One region of the Pseudomonas sp. LS.1a genome, then DNA from elsewhere that is predicted to be linked to it. Evidence: predicted binding sites of a transcription regulator. Region 1 holds the regulator's gene; the other holds the start of a gene.

Region 1 (10,889 bases):
CCGAACAGCTCGATCATGGTGGTGATGTCGTGCAGGTGCGGCAGGTTGCCCACGGTGACCGGGCCGTCAGCCAGCAGGGTCGCCGCCAGAATCGGCAGGGCTGCGTTCTTCGCGCCCGAAATACGGATCTCGCCATCAAGGCAAGCGCCGCCAGTAATAATCAGTTTGTCCATTGGAATCTCGCCGCCACGTTGGCTCAGGTGCGCTCAGCCCAGGCTGCGCTGCTGAAAAATTTCATGGTTACCGCATGGATGCTGCCATTGGCGATCCACGGATTCAGGTGAGCATAGATCGCCTGCTGGCGTTTGACCGGGCTCAGGCCAGCCAACTCGTCGCTGATCACGTTCAACTGGAAGTTGCAGCCTTCGCCTTCAACTTCGACCCGGGAACCCGGCAATTTCTCTTCAAGGAAGCTTTTAACTTCTACGGCCTGCATGCTCAACCTCAATCGGCGCCCGATGCGCACGGGTCGGCCATCATACAAAAAAGCCCCTCGCCTGCGAAGCCCAACGAGGGCTTCGCTGACCGAGGGGCCATCACAGGTGGCGAGCCATCAGGTTGCCAGCACTTCATCGAGGTCATAGACCTCGGCAATTTCCCGCATGTCGTCGGGCATGCTGCGTACCTGGCAGCCCTTGCCGGCGGCCTGGGCATCGCGCATGAAGGCCAGCAGCAACGACAGGCCGACACTGGTGGAGCGCTGCACCGCCGAGCAATCGAGTACCAGCTGCACCTCGCGGCAGGCCGCGATCAGTGCCTTGCCCTGCTTGCGCAGGGCCGGCCCGCTGCGGTAGTCCAGCACACCGGCCAGGCGCAACACGCCCGGCTCGGCCATGCTTACACCGGCCTCACTCATTTGACGGTCTTCTCTGGCGAGTTGTCGGCGGCCTGCTTGGCCTTGGCCACTTCGCCGGCCCAGCCGTCGATGGTCTTGTCCAGATCGTTGCCATTGCGCTGCATGGCGTCGGCGAACTGGTCGCGGAACAGCTTGCCGATGTTGATGCCGTTGACGATCACGTTACGCACCTTCCACTCGCCGCCGATGTTTTCCATGGTGTACTGCACCGGATACACGGCACCGTTGTTGCCAGTGACCTTCATGCCGACGCTGGCGCGTTTGCCGTCATCAGCCTTGGCCGGGTCGACTGCGATGCCCTGGTTGTTGTACTCGAGCAGGGCATTGCCATAGAACTGCATCAGGCTGCGCTTGAAGTTTTCCTGGAAGCGCTGCATCTGCTCAGGGGTGGCCTTGCGCGAGTACTTGACGGTCATGATGCTTTTGGAAATACCGTCGGCATCCACCACGGGGCCGAGGATGCGGTTCAGCGCATCGTAGAAGGCATTGGGGTTGGACTTGTACTGTTCCTTGTTGGCCTTCAGGTCACCCAGCAGTTCCGTGGTTGTGCCCTGGATCACATCGTGTGGGGTCTGCGCAGCCATGGTCAGCAGGGGGAAGGCCGCCAGCAGGACCAGCAGGCCACGTCGCAGGATGGAAATCATGGAAACTCCTTAATTAGCCGGTTGCGCTTCTTTAGGTTCCTTGCCAACGGAGTTGAGCAGGAACTTGCCAATCAGATCTTCCAGCACCAGCGCCGACTGGGTGTCGTGGATGGTCCCGCCATCCTTGAGCACCTGGTCTTCACCGCCCACGCTGATGCCGATGTACTTCTCGCCAAGCAACCCGGCGGTCAGGATCGAGGCAGTGGAGTCGGTCGGCAGGTTGTCCACCGACTTGTCCAGCTGCAGCGTCACCCGACCGGTGTAGGAATCACGGTCCAGATCGATGGCGGTAACCTTGCCGATGGTCACACCGGCCATGGTCACTTTAGCTCTGACCGTCAAACCGGCGATATTGTCGAAGTAGGCATAAACTTTATAGGTATCGCTGCTCGGGCTGGCCGACAGCCCGCTGACACGCAGTGCCAGCAGCAGCAGCGCCAGGATCCCGGCCAGGAGGAACAGGCCGACACCGATTTCCAGGGTGCGGTTTTGCATCAGAAATCTCCAAACATCAAGGCGGTCAGAATAAAGTCCAGACCCAGCACTGCCAACGAGGCATAGACCACGGTCTTGGTGGTGGCACGGCTGATCCCTTCTGAGGTGGGCTCACAGTCGTACCCCTGGAATACGGCGATCCAGGTCGTGACAAAGGCGAATACCAGGCTCTTGATCAGCCCGTTGAGCACGTCGTCGGTAAACGAAACACTGTTCTGCATGTTGGCCCAGAACGAGCCCTCGTAGACGCCCAGCCAGTCCACCGCCACCCACGAGCCACCCCAGATGCCGACCACGCTGAAAATCAGCGCCAGCAACGGCAGCGAGATGAAGCCGGCCCACAGGCGTGGCGCGACGATGTACTTGAGCGGGTCGACGCCGATCATTTCCAGGCTCGACAACTGCTCGGTCGACTTCATGTTGCCGATTTCGGCGGTCAGCGCCGAACCGGCACGGCCGGCAAACAGCAGCGCCGTCACCACCGGGCCGAGCTCTCGCAACAGGGTCAGGGCGACCATCTGCCCCACCGCCTGCTCCGAGCCGTACTTGGTCAGGATGCTGAAGCCCTGCAGCGCCAGCACCATGCCGATGAACACGCCGGACACGACGATGATCGCCAGCGACAGCACGCCCACCGAGTACAGCTGCCTGATCAGCAGCTGGAAGCCGCCGCCGATACCGCCACGGCCAATCAGCGCATGGAACAGGAACAGGCAGGAACGCCCCAGCACCGCCAGCACGTCGATTGCCGAGCGGCCCAGCAGGCGGACACGTTCGAGTAAGGATTTTCTGCGCATCAACGCGCCCCCAGCAAGTCGGCGCGGTAGTCAGGCGCAGGGAAGTGGAAAGGTACCGGGCCGTCCGGGTCGCCCTTCATGAACTGGCGAATGCGCGGGTTGTCCGAGCCCATCAGCTCGTCAGGCGTCCCCTGGCCCAGCACCTGGCCGTCACCTACCACATAGATGTAGTCGGCGATGCTGGCGGTTTCCGCCAGGTCGTGGGAAACGACGATGCTGGTGATACCCAGGGCATCATTGAGCAGGCGGATCAGGCGCACCAATACACCCATGGCGATCGGGTCCTGGCCGACGAACGGTTCGTCGTACATGAGGATCTGCGGGTCCAGGGCAATCGCCCGGGCCAGTGCCACCCGGCGTTTCATGCCACCGGACAGTTCGTCGGGCATCAGGTCGATGGCACCGCGCAGCCCCACGGCCTGCAGTTTCATCAGCACGATATCGCGGATCATTTCGTCCGACAGCTGGGTGTGCACGCGCAGCGGGAACGCAACGTTCTCGAACACATCGAGATCGGTGAACAGCGCGCCGCTCTGGAACAGCACCCCCATTTGCTTGCGGGCGTCGAACAGGTCGCTGCGCGACAACGTCGGCAGGTTCTGCCCGGCAACCCAGACCTCACCGCTGGAAGGGCGCAACTGCGCGCCCATCAGGCGGAGCAACGTGGTCTTGCCGCAACCCGATGGCCCCATGATACCGGTGACCTTGCCGCGCGGGATGCGAATGTCGACGTTGCTGAAAATGCTGCGCGAACCGCGTTTGAAGGTAACCCCCTTCAACTCGACCGCGTAGGCGCTATCCACACTCATCTAGACTCCTTGCTGGTGCAGCCTCGTCCTTATGGACGTCGGCCTCCATCTGGAAGGCACAAGCGCCCCTGGCAGGCCGAATAGCGGCGAACTATAGCACCGCTGGCAGCGCCGCCCCAAGGTCGGCTAACGAGTCGTTCAGCCCTGCGACAGGCTGACGAGACATTCGCCACGGCAATCGAAAGCGTGAGGGTTTCTTTCATTGCAGCTATAATCGCCGCCTTTTCATCAGGCATTGCTTTTTCGACATGAGCCAATCCAGCGAGCTGATCCAATCCGCCCAACGCACCCTGCGCCTGGAACTCGAGGCCGTAGAGGCCCTGCTGGCGCGCATCGACGACAATTTCGTCAAGGCCTGCGAACTGATCCTGGCCAGCAAGGGCCGGGTCGTCGTGGTCGGCATGGGCAAGTCCGGACACATCGGCAACAAGATCGCCGCCACCCTGGCCAGCACCGGCACACCGGCGTTTTTCGTGCACCCGGCCGAAGCCAGCCATGGCGACATGGGCATGATCACCCGCGATGATGTCATCCTTGCCCTGTCGAACTCCGGCAGCACCGCCGAAATCGTCACCCTGCTGCCGCTGATCAAGCGCCTGGGCATCAAGCTGATCAGCCTGACCGGCAACCCGGACTCACCCCTGGCCCAGGCTGCCGAGGTCAACCTCGACGCCCGCGTCGAGCAGGAGGCCTGCCCGCTGAACCTGGCCCCCACCTCCTCCACCACCGCATCGCTGGTGCTGGGCGATGCGCTCGCCATTGCCCTGCTCGAAGCCCGCGGCTTCACCGCCGAGGACTTTGCCTTCTCGCACCCGGGTGGTGCGCTGGGCCGCCGCCTGCTGCTCAAGGTGGAGAACGTGATGCACGCCGGCGACGAACTGCCCAAGGTGCCCCGTGGCACCCTGCTCAAGGACGCACTCCTTGAAATGTCCCGCAAAGGCCTGGGCATGACCGTGATCGTCGAAGCCGACGGCAAGCTGGCCGGGATCTTCACCGACGGCGACCTGCGCCGCAGCCTGGACCGCAACATCGACGTCCATACCACCCTGATCGACCAGGTCATGACCGTGCACGGCAAGACGGCCCGCGCCGAAATGCTCGCGGCCGAGGCCCTGAAGATCATGGAGGACCACAAGATCGGCGCCCTGGTGGTGGTGGACCGCGAGGACCGCCCGACCGGTGCCCTGAACATGCACGACCTGCTGCGCGCCGGCGTAATGTAAAGGAGCGATGGAATGAACCAGGACCTCATGCAACGCGGCAAGCACGTCAAGCTGGCAGTGTTCGACGTGGACGGCGTGCTCACCGACGGGCGCCTGTACTTCCTCGAGGACGGCAGCGAGTTCAAGACCTTCAACACCCTCGACGGCCAGGGCATCAAGATGCTCATGGCCTCGGGCGTGACCACGGCGATCATCAGCGGGCGCAAGACCCCGGTGGTCGAGCGCCGGGCGAAGAACCTCGGCATCCCGCACCTGTACCAGGGCCGCGAGGACAAACTGGTGGTGCTGGACGGCCTGCTCGCCGAACTGGGCCTGAGCTATGCTGAAGTGGCCTACCTGGGCGACGACCTGCCCGACCTGCCGGTGATTCGCCGGGTCGCCCTGGGCATGGCGGTGGCCAACGCCGCGCCGTTCGTTCGCCAGCACGCCCATGGCGTGACCCAGGCACGTGGCGGCGAAGGCGCGGCCCGTGAATTCTGCGAACTGATCATGCAGGCCCAGGGCACCCTGGACGCTGCCAACGCCAACTACCTGTAAGGCTGCCCATGTTCAGCAAGAAAGCCCGCAACATTGCGCTGCTCGCGGTGATCGCCGCCCTGCTGGTGGCGATCGGCTACTGGAATGTCAGCCCGGAAAGCTTCCTCGACAAACCGGTGGCCCAGGTCGACGCAAGCGCCATCGACTACTACGCGGTCAACGCCCACAGCGTGCAGTTCCTGCCCGACGGCAAGCTGCAGTACGAAATGACCGCCGACAAGGTCGAACACCTCAAGGCCAGCGAAATCACCCTGCTGACCACGCCGGACCTGCACCTGTACCGCGGTACCGAATACCCGTGGCACGTGCAGAGCACCCGCGCCGAGGTCAACCCGGACGGCAGCGAGGTCGAACTGATCGACAAGGTCCGGGTTGCCCGCACCGACGAAAAGCAGCGTGAAACCATCATTACCAGCTCACGCATGACCGTGTTCCCGCAGAAGCAATATGCGCAGACCGAGCAAGCCGTTAGAATCGACGGCGCCGGTGGCACAACTACGGGCAAAGGAATGAAAGCGTATTTGAAAGAAGGCAAGATGGACTTGCTCTCTAACGTAAGAGGACAGTATGAGGCTCGTTAAAACCCTCCCCCTTTTGCTCAGCCTGAGCGCAGCACTGGGAAGCGCGAGCGCCCTCGCCCTGCCGAATGACCGTGACCAGCCTATCCGCATCCAGGCCGACAACGCCCACCTGGACGACAAGCAGGGCGTGGCCACCTACACCGGCGACGTGATCATCACCCAGGGTTCGATGATGATCAAAGGCAACACCGTGACCATCACCCGCTCCGCCTCCGGCGATATCGACGTGGTGACCTCGGTGGGCAACCTGGCCTACTTCGAGCAGCAGCAGAGCGCGGCCAAGCCGGACAAGATGAAAGGCTGGGGCGTGACCATCCAGTACCAGTCGCAGAAGGACCTGGTGATCCTCACCGACCGCGCCAAGGTCGAGAACGAAGGCAACACCACCGAAGGCGAGAAGATCGTCTACAACACCCAGACCCAGGTGGCGACCGCCGGTCGTGGTGGCAACGTGACCTCGCCGCGTCAGCGTATCGACATGGTGATCCAGCCCAAGAAGAAGGCCGAGTAAATGGCAACCCTCAAAGCCCAGCACCTGGCCAAGAGCTACAAGGGGCGGCAAGTCGTACGTGATGTCAGCCTGTCGATCGACAGCGGCCAGATCGTCGGCCTGCTCGGCCCCAACGGCGCCGGCAAGACCACTTGCTTCTACATGATCGTCGGCCTGGTCCAGGCCGAGCAGGGGCGCGTGCTGATCGACAACCTCGATGTCAGCCACCAGCCCATGCACGGGCGCGCCCGCGCCGGCATCGGCTACCTGCCGCAGGAAGCCTCGATCTTCCGCAAGCTGTCGGTGGCCGACAACATCATGGCCATCCTCGAGACCCGCAAGGACCTCGACCGCGACGGCCGGCGCAAAGAGCTGGAAAGCCTGCTGCAGGAGTTCCACATCAGCCACATCCGCGACAACCTCGGCATGAGCCTGTCCGGCGGTGAGCGCCGCCGCGTGGAAATTGCCCGCGCGCTGGCGACCGCGCCCAAGTTCATCCTGCTGGACGAACCCTTCGCCGGTGTCGACCCGATCTCGGTCGGCGACATCAAGCAGATCATCCACCACCTCAAGGCCAAGGGCATCGGTGTACTGATCACCGACCACAACGTGCGTGAGACCCTGGATATCTGCGAAACCGCCTATATCGTCAATGATGGCCGGTTGATCGCCGAAGGCGACGCCGAAACCATCCTGGCCAACGACCTGGTCAAAGAGGTTTACCTGGGCCACGAGTTCCGGCTCTGAGCCCGGCACGCGCCTGGAGTACTGGCAAATCGCCCTGAAACAGCGGGTAAAGTTGTTACAGTGCTCTAGGCAAACGCTACAATTTAAGGCATAAAACTTGCTTGATCTGGCGCCCCGGCGCCCTCGTGTAGTGGATGGCGCATGCGCGCCGGCGAACAAGGTATTAAGCCCCAGCCATGAAACCATCGCTCGTCCTAAAAATGGGCCAGCAACTGACGATGACACCGCAGTTGCAACAGGCCATCCGCCTGCTCCAGCTCTCCACCCTGGACCTCCAACAGGAAATCCAGGAAGCGCTGGAGTCGAACCCGATGCTCGAACGTCAGGAAGACGGCGACGACTTCGACAACAGCGACCCGATGGCGGACAACGCCGAGAACAAGCCGGCCGCCGAAGTCCAGGACAACAGCTTCCAGGAAAGCACCACCAGTGCCGACACCCTGGAAGACGGTGAGTGGAGCGAGCGCATCCCCAACGAACTGCCAGTCGACACGGCCTGGGAAGACATCTACCAGACCAGTGCCAGCAGCCTGCCAAGCAACGATGACGACGAGTGGGACTTCACCACCCGCACATCGGCCGGCGAAAGCCTGCAAAGCCACCTGCTGTGGCAGCTGAACCTGGCACCGATGTCCGACACCGACCGCCTGATCGCCGTCACCCTGATCGACAGCATCAACGGCCAGGGCTACCTGGAAGACACTCTCGAGGAAATCTGCGCCGGTTTCGACCCGGAGCTGGATATCGAACTGGACGAGGTCGAAGCGGTGCTGCACCGCATCCAGCAGTTCGAGCCCGCCGGCATTGCCGCCCGCAGCCTGGGCGAATGCCTGTTGCTGCAACTGCGCCAGCTGCCCGCCAACACCCCGTGGATGACCGAAGCCAAGCGCCTGGTCACAGATTTCATCGACCTGCTCGGCAGCCGTGACTACAGCCAGCTGATGCGTCGCATGAAAATCAAGGAAGACGAGCTGCGCCAGGTCATCGAGCTGGTACAAAGCCTCAACCCGCGCCCTGGCTCGCAGATCGAGTCCAGCGAGCCTGAGTACGTGGTGCCCGACGTCATCGTGCGCAAGGATAGCGACCGCTGGCTGGTGGAACTGAACCAGGAGGCCATCCCGCGCCTGCGCGTCAACCCGCAGTACGCCGGGTTCGTGCGCCGGGCCGACACCAGCGCCGACAACACCTTCATGCGCAACCAGCTGCAGGAAGCGCGCTGGTTCATCAAGAGCCTGCAAAGCCGCAACGAAACCCTGATGAAGGTGGCCACGCAGATCGTCGAGCACCAGCGCGGCTTCCTTGACCACGGTGACGAAGCGATGAAGCCGTTGGTGCTGCATGACATCGCCGAAGCGGTGGGCATGCACGAGTCGACCATTTCGCGGGTTACCACGCAGAAATACATGCATACACCGCGTGGCATCTACGAACTGAAATACTTTTTCTCCAGCCACGTCAGCACCTCCGAAGGCGGAGAATGCTCGTCCACGGCGATCCGCGCGATCATCAAGAAACTGGTTGCGGCGGAAAATCAGAAAAAGCCATTGAGTGACAGCAAGATCGCTGGTTTACTGGAGGCACAAGGCATCCAGGTAGCCCGTCGCACCGTCGCCAAGTACCGCGAGTCCCTCGGCATCGCACCGTCGAGCGAGCGCAAGCGACTGATGTAGCCCCTGAGATGTACCACAGCGTTTGTGGGGCAGGTGCAAGACCTGCCTCTTTATGCACGGGCAACAAAGGAGAAGCTGTATGCAAGTCAATATCAGTGGACAGCATGTAGAAGTCACCCAGCCACTGCGCGATTATGTGCTTGAAAAGCTCGCTCGCGTGGAAAGTCACTTCGACAAGATCACCAACGTGCAGGTCATCATGAAAGTCGAGAAGCTGCAGCAGAAGGTCGAGGCGACCTTGCAGATTCCCGGCGGCGAAGTGGTTGCCAACGCCGAACACGAAGACATGTATGCAGCGATCGATGCCTTGGCCGACAAGCTCGACCGCCAACTGAAAAAACACAAGGAAAAACAGCAAAGCCTGCTGCAAGGTGCAGCTGCCCGCTGATCCCCCTCATCCATGATCCGACTTGAAACCATCCTGACCCCCGGCCGTTCCCTCGTGAACGTGCCGGGCGGCAGCAAGAAGCGCGCCCTGGAAAAGGTCGCCACCGTCATCGCCGAACAAGTGCCAGAACTGGAGATGCAGGATGTCTTCGAAAAACTGGTCGCCCGGGAAAAACTCGGTTCGACCGGTTTCGGCAATGGCATCGCCATCCCGCACTGCCGGCTGGAAGGATGTTCCGCTCCGGTCAGCGCCCTGCTGCACCTGGAAGCCCCTATCGACTACGACGCCATCGATGGCGCGCCGGTGGACCTGCTGTTCGTCCTGCTGGTGCCGGAAGCCGCCACCGATGCCCATCTGGAACTGCTGCGCCAGATTGCCAGCATGCTCGATCGCAAGGAGGTCCGTGATCGCCTGCGTGCGGCCACCAGCAGCGAGGCCCTGTTCCAGGTTGTCCTGGACGTACAGAACGAGCACTGAACATGCGCCTGATCATCGTCAGCGGCCGGTCCGGCTCCGGCAAGAGCACCGCCCTCGATGTCCTGGAAGACAACGGTTTCTACTGCATTGACAACCTGCCCGCCGGGCTGCTGCCGCAGCTGGCGGAAAATGCGCTGATCAACACCGAATTGCAGCAACCCAAGGTCGCCGTGTCGATCGACGCGCGCAACCTGCCCAGCCACCTGACACGCTTCCCCGAACTGCTCGAAGAAGCCCGCGCCCGGCACATCCAGTGCGACGTGCTGTACCTGGATGCCGATGAAGACATGCTGCTCAAGCGCTTCTCGGAAACCCGCCGACGCCACCCGCTGACCAACGCCAACCGCTCGCTCGCGGAAGCGATTCGTGTGGAAAGCGAATTGCTGGGGCCGATTGCGGACCTGGCCGACCTGAAGATCGATACCACCAACCTGAACCTTTACCAGCTGCGCGATTCGATCAAGCTGCGCCTGCTCAACCAGCCCGAGCCTGGCACCGCGTTCCTGGTCGAGTCGTTCGGTTTCAAGCGCGGAATGCCGGTCGATGCCGACCTGGTGTTCGATGTGCGCTGCCTGCCCAACCCCTACTGGAAGCCCGAGTTGCGTGAGCACTCCGGCCTCGACCAACCGGTGATCGACTACCTGGCCGCACAGCCGGATGTCGAAGAGATGTTCAACGACATTTCCAGCTACCTGCTCAAATGGCTGCCCCGTTTCGCCGCCAGCAACCGTGCCTACGTTACCATTGCCATTGGCTGCACCGGCGGCCACCACCGCTCGGTGTATATCACCGAACGCCTTGGCCAGTTGCTGCAGCAATCCCTGAAAAACGTCCAGGTCCGCCACCGCGACCTCTAGCCCAAGGATCCACCCCACGATGCCCGCCCGTGAAATAACCATCATCAACAAGCTGGGTCTGCATGCCCGGGCGGCAGCCAAGTTCGTCGGCGTTGCCGGCCGCTTCCCCTGCCAGGTCAGGGTTGGCCGTGCGCCGGACAAGCTGGTGGATGGCAAGAGCATCATGGCGGTGATGATGCTGGCGGCCGGCAAAGGCACCCAGGTGCACCTGCATACCGAAGGTGAGCAGGACGACGATGCCATGGCAGCGCTGGTCGAGCTGATCAACAATTATTTCGACGAAGGCGAATGAATTTCGCTGGCCCGCACGGTCCTTGT
Region 2 (10,889 bases), 690 kb from region 1:
CTCGACACGCTGCTGTCCAAACTGCTGGCCAAGTTCGGCCTGGACCGCCTGATGGCCGGCACCGGCCTGACCAAGATGCTCGGCCGGGTCGGTATCCAGGTACCGATCTCGACCCTGATCGGCAAGATCGTCTACTGGTTCGTGCTGCTCATCTTCCTGGTCTCGGCTGCTGAATCGCTGGGCCTGGAGCGGGTTTCGGCAACCCTCGACATGCTCGCCCTGTACCTGCCGAAGGTGTTCGGCGCAGCCCTGGTGCTGCTGGCCGGCGTGCTGCTGGCCCAGGTGGCCAACGGCCTGGTGCGCGGCGCTGCCGAAGGCATCGGCCTGGAATACTCGGCGGGCCTGGGGCGTATCACCCAGGGCCTGGTGATCATCATCAGCATCTCGGTGGCCATCAGCCAGCTGGAGGTGAAGACCGACCTGCTGAACCATGTGATCGTGATCGGGCTGATTACCGTTGGTCTGGCCGTTGCACTGGCAATGGGCCTTGGCAGCCGCGAAATCGCCGGGCAGATTCTGGCCGGCATCTACGTGCGCGAGCTGTACCAGGTGGGCCAGCAGGTGCGGATTGGAGAGGTCGAAGGGCATATCGAGGAGATCGGTACGGTGAAGACGACACTGCTGACCGATGATGGCGAACTGGTGTCGCTGTCCAACCGCGAGCTGCTTGAACAGCGAGTCAATAGCCGCTAACCGCACAAAGCTGTTAATGTATGCCGCCGCGAAAATCGACCCACGGGGTCGCGCGGCGACATTGACCTGACTGTCGGCCAGATCCGTTTTGAATAAAGTTCATTCGCCGCCCATGCGTTATGACCCCCGCGAGCTCACCGACGAAGAGTTGGTGGCGCGTTCGCATGAGGAGCTGTACCACGTTACCCGCGCCTATGAGGAGCTCATGCGGCGCTACCAACGGACCCTGTTCAACGTCTGTGCGCGTTATCTGGGGAACGACCGTGACGCGGACGATGTCTGTCAGGAAGTCATGTTGAAAGTGCTGTACGGGCTGAAGAACTTCGAGGGTAAGTCCAAGTTCAAGACCTGGCTCTACAGCATCACCTACAACGAATGCATTACCCAGTACCGCAAGGAGCGCCGTAAACGTCGGTTGATGGATGCCTTGAGTCTGGACCCTGTGGAAGAGGCGTCCGAAGACAAGGCTCCGAAGCCGGAAGAAAAAGGCGGGCTGGACAAATGGCTGGTGCATGTGAACCCGATTGACCGGGAAATCCTGGTGCTGCGTTTTGTCGCAGAGCTGGAATTTCAGGAAATCGCCGACATCATGCACATGGGCCTGAGCGCCACGAAAATGCGCTACAAGCGCGCGCTAGACAAGCTTCGGGAGAAATTTGCCGGCCTCGATGAAACTTAGTGGCCTGCAAATATCTCTAACGAACCGGCGAGTTCTGCTAGACTAGCCGTCGAGTTGTCCCCCTTGTTTGTGGTGGGACTGCTTAACTATCACCAGATGGGGATTTAACGGATGAAATTGAAAAACACCTTGGGCTTGGCCATTGGCTCGCTCGTCGCTGCTACTTCTTTCGGCGTTCTGGCTCAAGGCCAAGGCGCTGTAGAAATCGAAGGCAACGTTACCAAGCAGTACTACGACAGCGAACGTAACTTCAAGAACGACGGCACCAATCCTGGTGTTCGCCTGGGCTACTTCCTGACCGACGACGTTTCCCTGGACCTCGGCTACAACGAGACCCACAACGCTCGTGGTGAAGTCTTCAACAAAGACATCAAAGGTTCCAAGACCAAGCTCGACGCCACCTACCACTTCGGTACCGTGGGCGACGCTCTGCGTCCGTACGTTTCCGCCGGTTTCGCTCACGAGAGCCTGGGTCAGGCCACTCGTAGCGGCCGCGACCACTCCACCTTCGCCAACGTTGGCGCTGGCGCCAAGTGGTACATCACCGACATGTTCTTCGCCCGTGCCGGCGTAGAAGCCATGTACAACATCGACAACGGCAACACCGAGTGGGGTCCGACCGTTGGTGTTGGTCTGAACTTCGGCGGTAGCCCGAAGCAAGCTGAAGTCGCTCCGGCTCCAGTTGCCGAAGTGTGCTCCGACTCCGACAACGACGGCGTTTGCGACAACGTCGACAAGTGCCCTGACACCCCGGCCAACGTTACCGTTGACGCCGATGGCTGCCCGGCTGTTGCCGAAGTCGTTCGCGTTGAGCTGGACGTCAAGTTCGACTTCGACAAGTCGGTCGTCAAGCCAAACAGCTACGGCGACATCAAGAACCTGGCTGACTTCATGAAGCAGTACCCACAGACCACCACCACCGTGGAAGGTCACACTGACTCCGTCGGCCCAGACGCTTACAACCAGAAGCTGTCCGAGCGTCGTGCCAACGCTGTCAAGCAGGTCCTGACCCAGCAGTACGGCGTAGAATCCAGCCGTGTTGACTCGGTTGGCTACGGCGAAACCCGTCCGGTTGCCGACAACGCCACCGAAGAAGGCCGCGCTATCAACCGTCGCGTTGAAGCTCAGGTAGAAGCCCAGGCCAAGTAATTGGTTTGAAGCTTGATGAAAAACCCGGCCTCGGCCGGGTTTTTCTTTGCCTGGGATTTGTGGTGTGTGTGCCGGCCCTTTCGCGGGCTTGCCCGCTCCCACAGAGATTGCGCATAGCCTGCGGGATACGACGAACCTGTGGGAGCGGGCAAGCCCGCGAAGGGGCCTTTACAGGCACTGTATCATCCTGCAATTGCCACCAATTCCTGAACCACCTGTTCCCCAACCACCTCCCCAATCACCAATATCGCCGGGCTACGCAAGCCAAACCTCCGCGCATCCTCCACCATCCCCCGCACATCGCTCCTGCACTCCCGCTGCTGTGGCAACGATGCATTCTCGATCATCGCCACCGGCATCCCCGGTGCCATGCCGCCGTCCAGCAACCCTTGGCGTACCTGCTCCAGCCTGGCCACGCCCATGTACACCACCAGCGTCGTCCCGCCCTGGGCCAAGGCCGCCCAGTTCAGCTCGCTGTCGTCCTGGGTATGTGCCGTGACCAGCGTCACGCCTCGGCTCACACCCCGTGAGGTCAGGGAAATCCCGCATTGCGTGGCGCCGGCCAGGCCGGCGGTGATGCCGTTGACCACTTCCACCTCGATGCCATGTCCCTGCAGCCACAGCGCCTCTTCACCGCCACGGCCGAAGATGCACGGGTCGCCGCCCTTGAGCCGTACCACGCAGCGCCCTTGCCGCGCATGGCGCAGCATCAGGCGCTGGATGAACGCCTGCGGCGTAGAGCGGCAGCCGCCGCGCTTGCCCACGGCAATCACCCGGGCCTGCGGGCAATGCTCCAGCACCGCCGGGTTGACCAGGTCGTCGATCATCACCACGGCGGCTTGCTGCAAGGCGCGTACAGCCTTGAGGGTGAGCAGTTCGGGGTCACCAGGGCCAGCACCAACCAGCCAGACTTTTGCATTCATCAGGGTTTCCTCATCGGCAAGGCGCGTTCAGCCCTTGAGCAGGGTGAGCAGCAATATCAGGTTGAACAGCAAGGACAGCAGGGCCAGGGTGCGCCAGACCTTCAACGGCTCGCGCTCCAGCAATGGCCGTGGCCGGCTGGGCAGTTCCTGGCGGTCGCCACGTTCGAGCAGCAGCAACCAGTGTTCGGCGGTTTCGAAGCGTTGCGCCGGGTCGGCTGCCAGCGCCTGCTGCAGGTTGTGCTGCAGCCACTCCGGCAGGTCGGGGCGGTAGCGTGCGGCGTTGACCGGCTGACCGAAGCGCGGCCGCTGGAAGGCCTCCACCTCGCCGTACGGATAGTGGCCGGTCAGCAGGTGATAGAGCGTTACGCCCACGGCATACAGGTCCTGGCGTGGACTGGGCGGCAGGCCGTCGAACGCTTCCGGGGCAATGTATGACGGTGTGCCCGGCAACTCATGCTGCGGGTCTTCGGACAGGCCCGGGCAGTAAGCCAGGCCGAAGTCCAGCAGGCGCAGCTGGCCATCGCTGCCCAGGTGCAGGTTCTCTGGCTTGATGTCGCGGTGCAGCAGGTTGCGCCGGTGCAGTACGCCGACCGCCTGCAGCAGTTGCCGGGCCAGCTCCAGCCACTGCGGCATGGGCAGCGGGCCGTGTTCGGCCAGCAGCGCCGCCAGACTCTGGCCGGGGTATTCGCGCATCACGTAGTACAGGTGCTGGCGCTGGCTGGCTGCGTGCAGTTCGGGGAAGTGCCGGCCAGCGACCCGGCGCAGGAACCACTCTTCCAGCAACAGCCCTTGTGCTGCGCCGGGCTCCTGCTCGCGTGCGGCGGGCAGGGTCTTCAGCAGCCAGGCTTGGCCCTGGCCATCGCGCACCCGGTACAGCAGTGACTGGCGGCTGTGCGAAAGCAGCTTTTCGGCTTGCCAGCCATCGATGGCCTGGCCCTCACGCAGCGGGCCGGGCACCGGCCATTGCTGCAACTGCGCCAGGGTGTCACCCAGGTTGGCTGTGCCCAGTTGCTCGACCTGCACCAGCAAGGCGCTGGCGTTGTCCTGGCTGCCGTTGAAGTGCGCGCTGGCGACCAGGGTGTCGACGGCCAGTTGCAGGTCGGGTTGCTCGCGCAGCACCGCCTGGATGTGCTGGTCGCCCAGGCTGGCCCATACGCCATCACTCAGCAACAGAAAACGCTCGCCTGGCTGCAGCTCGCCTTCCAGATAATCCACCAGCAGCTGCTGGTCCAGGCCCAGCGCGCGCTTGAGCACATGCTGCATGCCGGGCTGGTCCCACACATGGTCTTTACTCAGGCACTGCAGGCGCCCGGCGTGCCAGCGATACACGCGGCAGTCGCCTACGTGTGCCAGGGTAAAGCGCCGGCCACGCAGCACCAGCGCGCTGAGGGTGGTCAGCAATGGCTGGCCGTTACCTTGGGCACGCAGCCAGCGGTTCTGCGCCAGCAGCAGGCGGTCGAGAGCCTGGGGCACGCTCCAGGTTGCGGGGGTAGCGTAGTAGTCCAGGGCCAGCGCCTGCAGGCTGGCCCGGGCTGCCAGGCCGCCATCGGCACATTGGCTGACGCCGTCGGCGAGGGCGAACAGGTAGCCCTTGCTGGCGGCCAGCTCCGGCGCCGGGGTAACCAGGCGCAGGGCGTCCTGGTTTTCCTCGCGTGGCCCGGTGGCGCTGGCCTGGGCAAAGCTCAGTTGCAGGCTCATGGCTGTGCCTCAGACCCGCGCCGCGGTAACCGCAGCCGAGCCCCAGGTGGTGCGCCAGCGCTGTTTCACGCCGTGCAGGCCGAACCAGGCCAGCAAGCCCAGGCTGGCGAACAGCCACAGCCCCAGTTGGTAGTCGCCGGTGTGCTGCTTGATGGTGCCAAGCCCGGCCGCCAGCAGGAAGCCTCCGATGCCGCCGGCCATGCCGATCAGCCCGGTCATCACCCCGATCTCCTGGCGGAAGCGTTGCGGCACCAGCTGGAACACCGCGCCATTGCCGGCGCCCAGGCCGAGCATGGCGCTGATGAACAGCGCCAGTGCGGCGGCTGCGCTGGGCAGGTTGAAGCCGACCGCCGCGATGCAGATGGCTGCCACGCTGTACATGCCCAGCAGGGTGCGGATGCCGCCGAAGCGGTCGGCCAAGGCGCCGCCGAGTGGGCGCATCAGGCTGCCGGCGAACACGCAGGCGGCGGTGTAGTAGCCGGCGGTGACCGGGCTCAGGCCATATTGGTCGCTGAAATAGCCGGGCAGGGCGCTGGCCAGGCCGATGAAGCCACCGAAGGTGACGCTGTAGAAGAACATGAACCACCAGCTGTCACGGTCGCCCAGGGCCTTGAGGTAGTCGGCCATGGCTTTTGGCTTGGGCCGCTGCGGAGCATTGCGTGCCAGCAGGGCGAATACCACCAGGGCCAGCGACAGCGGGATCAGCGCAAAGCCGAACACATTGTTCCAGCCAAAGCCTGCAGCCAGCGCCGGGGCCAGCAGGGCGGCGAACACCGTGCCGGAGTTGCCGGCACCGGCAATGCCCATGGCTTTGCCTTGGTGCTGTGGCGGGTACCACTGCGAGGCCAGCGGCAGTGACACGGCGAACGAAGCGCCGGCAAAGCCGAGAAACACGCCCAGCAGCAGCGCTTGTTCATAGCTATGCACGCCCAGGTGCCAGGCAGCGGCGAGGGCGACGATGACTACCACCTGGCCGATCAACCCGGCGGTCTTGGGCGACAGGCGGTCGACCAGCACACCCATGGCGAAGCGCAGCACCGCCCCGGCCAGGATCGGCGTGGCCACCATCAGGCCCCGTTGTTGTGCGCTCAGTTGCAGATCGGCGGCAATTTGCACTGCCAGTGGGCCAAGCAGGTACCAGACCATGAAGCTGAGGTCGAAGTACAGGAACGCGGCGAACAGCGTGGGCACATGCCCGGATTTCCAGAAGCTGGTACTCATCGAACACCTCACTCGGCAATGCAGCGGAACGAAAAAGACGCCGCTACCCGCTCCACGGGGGTGGAGGGGAGAGCGACGTCTTTGTCGGGGATTAAGTGGGGCAACCGCCGTTGGCTACCGGTGATATTTGTTCAGCAAGAGATGGGCCAACTCAAGACATGGGGCAACTGTTGGCAGAGGCTGGCATGACATTTTTGTTGCCTGTGAAAGTCTCATGCCAGTCCCGTCACCCCAGCATCTCGTGCATGGCAATGATCTGCTCGGCCACCTGGATCAGCTTCTGCTGCCGGCTCATGGCCTGGCGGCGCATCAGGGTGTAGGCCTGCTCTTCGTTGCAGTCCTTCATCTTCATCAGCAAACCCTTGGCCTGCTCGATGCGCTTGCGCTCGGCCAGTTGCTGGTCGCGAGCAAGCAGCTGCGCCTTCAGCGCCTGGTCACTTTCGAAACGCGCCATGGCCACGTCCAGGATCGGCTGCAGCCGCGCGGCATGGATGCCTTCGACAATGTAGGCGCTGACCCCCGCCTGGATCGCCTGGCGCATCACCCCGGGGTCGTGCTCGTCGGTGAACAGCACGATGGGCCGCGGCTGGTCACGGCTGACCAGCACCACCTGTTCCATCACATCGCGGTCTGGTGAATCGGTATCGATCAGCACTACGTCCGGGCGCACCGTTTCGACGCAGGCGGGCAGGTCGATGGTCAGGTCTGGCGCTTCGATGACCTCGAAGCCGGCCTCGCTCAATGCCGCCTTGAGGCGGCCGAGTTTGCTCCGGGTGTCGTCGATCAGCAGGATGCGCAACATGGTGGTCCCCCTCACGCGCCGACACGGGCATCGGGCAGGTCGCCCAGGGCATGCAGGCTGAAACTGCGGGCATAACCGTAGGGGTCGCTGCCGTCCCAGCGGTTGCCGTCGATCAACAGGCTGCTGCGCATCGGCTGCTCGGGGCAGGCCACGCCCAGGCTTTGCGCTGCCTCGCCATAGAGTGCCAACTGCTGGACCTGGCGTGCCACGCCGAGATAGTCGGGGTCTTCGCGCAGCAGGCCCCAGCGGCGGAACTGGGTCATGAACCACATGCCGTCGGACAGGTACGGCAGGTTGGCCCGGCCGTGGTCGTGCAGGCGCAGGGCGTGCGGATCTTGCCAGTGGTTGCCCAGGCCATCGTGATAGCTGCCGAGCAGGCGCGGTTCGATACTCGCCAGCGGGGTGTCCAGGTAGGCGCTGCCGCTGAGCAGTTGCGCAGTGCTGCGGCGGTTTTCCGGGCTTTGCTCAATGAAGCGGCTGGCCGCGAGGACCGCCTTGATCAGCGCGCGGGCGCTGTTGGGGTATTGTTCGGTGAAGGTGCGGGCGCAGGCCAGGACCTTTTCCGGGTGGTCCGGCCAGATCGACTGGCTGGTGGCCAGGGTGAAGCCTTGGCCCGTGGCCACTGCATCGGCGGCCCAGGGTTCGCCCACGCAGAAGCCGTCGATGCGCCCGGCCTGGATATGCGCGGCCATTTGCGCCGGCGGCACCACCACGCTGTCGACATCGCGCAGTGGGTGGATGCCCTGGCTGGCCAGCCAGTAATACAGCCACATGGCGTGGGTGCCGGTGGGGAAGGTCTGGGCGAAGGTGAGGCGTGCGCCATGCTGGTGCACCAGGCGCGCCAATGCTTCAGGGTTGGTCACGCCTTTGCGTTGCAGGGCCGGGGACAGGTTGATGGCCTGGGCGTTCTGGTTCAGCCCCATGAGCACGGCCATGGCACTGGCCGGTACACCGCCGATGCCCAGGTGCACGGCGTAGACCAGGCCATACAGGCAGTGCGCGGCATCCAGCTCGCCGCTGACCAGCTTGTCGCGCAGCCCGGCCCAGGAACCCTGGCGCTTGAGGTTGAGGGTAAGGCCGTGCTGCTGGGCGAAGCCCTGGGTGGCGGCGACTACCACCGAGGCGCAGTCGGTCAGGGCCATGTAGCCGATGTTCAGGCTGGGCTTTTCCGGCGCGTCGCTGCCGTTGACCCAGGCCAGGGGCGTTGCTCGGGGTACAGTGTTCACAAGGTTCCTCGCCCGTACTGATAAGGCTGTGGGCTTCTTCGGTGCAACCGATGTGCCATCTGGCTTCATCGCCGGTAAGCCAGCTCCCGCAGGTACAGCGCAGGTTTCAGCCCTTGTGTTGTCCCTGTGGGAGCCGGCTTGCCGGCGATGGGCTGCGCAGCAGCCCCACGATTTGCTGTCATGCCAGCCCCACGCTGGCTATAATCGCCCCCTCACTCACCCCGAGCCTTGCCCGCCCATGTATACCCTGGCCCGCCAGCTGCTGTTCAAGCTTTCCCCGGAAACCTCCCACGACCTGTCCCTGGACCTGATCGGCGCCGGTGGCCGTCTCGGCCTCAACGGCATGCTGTGCAAGCAGCCGGCGGCTTTGCCGGTTACGGTCATGGGCTTGAACTTCGCCAACCCGGTGGGCCTGGCGGCCGGCCTGGACAAGAACGGCGCGGCCATCGACGGTTTCGCCCAGCTGGGCTTCGGCTTCGTCGAAATCGGCACCGTCACCCCGCGCCCGCAGCCGGGCAACCCCAAGCCACGGCTGTTCCGCCTGCCGGAGGCTACGGCCATCATCAACCGCATGGGCTTCAACAACCTGGGCGTTGATCACCTGCTTGGCCGGGTGCGGGCTGCGCGTTACAACGGCGTGCTGGGCATCAACATCGGCAAGAATTTCGACACTCCGGTGGAGCGTGCCGTCGATGACTACCTGATCTGCCTGGACAAGGTGTACACCGCCGCCAGCTACATCACGGTCAACGTCAGTTCGCCAAACACCCCGGGCCTGCGCAGTCTGCAGTTCGGCGATTCGCTCAAGCAGTTGCTCGATGCCCTGGCCGAGCGCCGCGAGCAGCTGGCCGGCACGCATGGCAAGCGCGTGCCGCTGGCAATCAAGATTGCCCCGGACATGAGCGATGAAGAAACCGCCCTGGTGGCCGCCGCACTGATGGAATCGGGCATGGATGCGGTGATCGCCACCAACACCACGCTGGGGCGTGAAGGTGTCGAAGGGCTGCCGTACGGTGGCGAGGCGGGCGGCCTGTCGGGCGCGCCGGTGCTGGAGAAGAGCACCCATATCGTCAAGGTGCTGGCGGGTGAGCTGGGCGGCAAGCTGCCGATCATTGCCGCGGGTGGCATTACCGAAGGCCGCCATGCCGCCGAGAAAATCGCTGCCGGGGCGAGCCTGGTGCAGATATACTCCGGCTTCATTTACAAGGGGCCGGCGTTGATTCGCGAGGCGGTGGACGCTATCGCAGCAATGTCCAGGTAACCTGACAGGCCAATGCGCGGGTAAACCCGCTCCTACTGGTATTGCACAGCGCTTGAAGGCAGCAGGGCATCTGTGGGAGCGGGTTTACCCGCGAAAGGGCCGGTGCATTTGATAACATTTGCCAAGGCATAAAAAAGGGCCCCATCAAGGGGCCCCTGGGCCTTCGCCCGCCGCCCGGATAGGGCGTGCATGGTGAATCGAATTCAGTGTCCTCGTTCAGCCAACGGCGTGATTTTCGTTGAGTCTATGGATGCCAGCGGTGCCAGTCATTCCGTCCCAGTTATCACCGCGACCTTCGCGCCAGCCGTTGATCCAGGCTTGGCGAACAGAAGGAAGATTGAAGGGGCAAAGTTCGCGGGATTTGCCGGTGACCCCGTATTGGTAGCCACGTGAATATGCTCTTTCCAACGGATCACGCTTAAGTCTTCTCATAGGGTGTTGCCCTCACTTGTTGACTGTAATGTCCCGTCGGCCTCTCCGAGGCCGGGCAGAGTCTTTCTGCCGGTGTGCGCTCGCTGCCGGCGTGGCGAGCTGAAAGTGCCACCTCGTTGCGAAGTGGCCTGAGACCAGTTCTATCGAATGCGAGTCACGGTGTGAATGATCGATTTGTCATAAGCACGTAACCTTTCCAAGGGTGAGGGGATAAGTAAATAAATGCGACTCAACCTTGTTTAGCGTTGAGCCCGCTATGATCGGGGTTTGCCGATCATTGACGTCATTTCGCCAGCGGTGCTTGCAGATGACAGAAATAATTTGAAATGCGACGAAGGGTCACATCGGCCCCGGTATCGCCAGAATTTTTCGTACTGCCTGATGATCTAAGCTGTCTTTGCCACTGGGCCAAGCGCAGATCGGTCAGGCGGCCCGGCCTTTCATCGCGCACTCGCGTGCCGGGAAAGGCCACCCGCACGCCTGCTGGAAAGGTGTGCGGGCAAACATCGCGGGGTGATGCGTTGCCCCGTCAGTCAAATAGCCCAAGGCGCTGGATTACTCATGTCGGACCGTTTCGAACTTTACCTCACTTGCCCCAAAGGCCTTGAAGGCCTGCTTGCCGAAGAGGCCCGGGGCCTCGGCCTGGACGACGTGCGTGAGCACACCTCGGCCATTCGCGGCGCCGCCGACATGGAAACCGCGTACCGCCTGTGCCTGTGGTCACGCTTGGCCAACCGAGTGCTGCTGGTACTCAAGCGCTTCTCCATGAAGAACGCCGACGACCTCTACGACGGTGTGCATGCGG

What was found. The regulator sigma-54, encoded in region 1, starts transcription at its own class of promoters, with help from an activator protein. The targets are predictions, from matches to a motif close to ANTGGCATNNANNTTGCTNT.
Region 2: a site for sigma-54 is predicted at 8,432-8,451, ahead of MKK04_RS07965 (CmpA/NrtA family ABC transporter substrate-binding protein). Genes of this name have one in related genera too.

The regions. Positions count from the first base shown of each region.
Region 1 covers NZ_CP092827.1:1,028,808-1,039,696, reverse strand. Annotated here, with positions in the region: gene murA (UDP-N-acetylglucosamine 1-carboxyvinyltransferase) at 1-173, opposite strand, end outside; gene MKK04_RS04815 (BolA family protein) at 197-436, opposite strand; gene MKK04_RS04810 (STAS domain-containing protein) at 554-856, opposite strand; gene MKK04_RS04805 (MlaC/ttg2D family ABC transporter substrate-binding protein) at 853-1,500, opposite strand; gene mlaD (outer membrane lipid asymmetry maintenance protein MlaD) at 1,510-1,995, opposite strand; gene mlaE (lipid asymmetry maintenance ABC transporter permease subunit MlaE) at 1,995-2,792, opposite strand; gene MKK04_RS04790 (ATP-binding cassette domain-containing protein) at 2,792-3,601, opposite strand; gene MKK04_RS04785 (KpsF/GutQ family sugar-phosphate isomerase) at 3,850-4,824, shown strand; gene MKK04_RS04780 (KdsC family phosphatase) at 4,837-5,361, shown strand; gene lptC (LPS export ABC transporter periplasmic protein LptC) at 5,370-5,942, shown strand; gene lptA (lipopolysaccharide transport periplasmic protein LptA) at 5,929-6,453, shown strand; gene lptB (LPS export ABC transporter ATP-binding protein) at 6,454-7,179, shown strand; gene MKK04_RS04760 (RNA polymerase factor sigma-54) at 7,356-8,849, shown strand; gene hpf (ribosome hibernation-promoting factor, HPF/YfiA family) at 8,929-9,237, shown strand; gene ptsN (PTS IIA-like nitrogen regulatory protein PtsN) at 9,250-9,714, shown strand; gene rapZ (RNase adapter RapZ) at 9,717-10,571, shown strand; gene MKK04_RS04740 (HPr family phosphocarrier protein) at 10,591-10,863, shown strand.
Region 2 covers NZ_CP092827.1:1,718,136-1,729,024, forward strand. Annotated here, with positions in the region: gene MKK04_RS07930 (mechanosensitive ion channel family protein) at 1-693, shown strand, start outside; gene sigX (RNA polymerase sigma factor SigX) at 806-1,372, shown strand; gene MKK04_RS07940 (OmpA family protein) at 1,484-2,521, shown strand; gene cobA (uroporphyrinogen-III C-methyltransferase) at 2,704-3,444, opposite strand; gene MKK04_RS07950 (bifunctional protein-serine/threonine kinase/phosphatase) at 3,472-5,142, opposite strand; gene MKK04_RS07955 (nitrate/nitrite transporter) at 5,152-6,363, opposite strand; gene MKK04_RS07960 (ANTAR domain-containing response regulator) at 6,590-7,165, opposite strand; gene MKK04_RS07965 (CmpA/NrtA family ABC transporter substrate-binding protein) at 7,177-8,391, opposite strand; gene MKK04_RS07970 (quinone-dependent dihydroorotate dehydrogenase) at 8,630-9,652, shown strand; gene rmf (ribosome modulation factor) at 9,869-10,084, opposite strand; gene rlmKL (bifunctional 23S rRNA (guanine(2069)-N(7))-methyltransferase RlmK/23S rRNA (guanine(2445)-N(2))-methyltransferase RlmL) at 10,646-10,889, shown strand, end outside.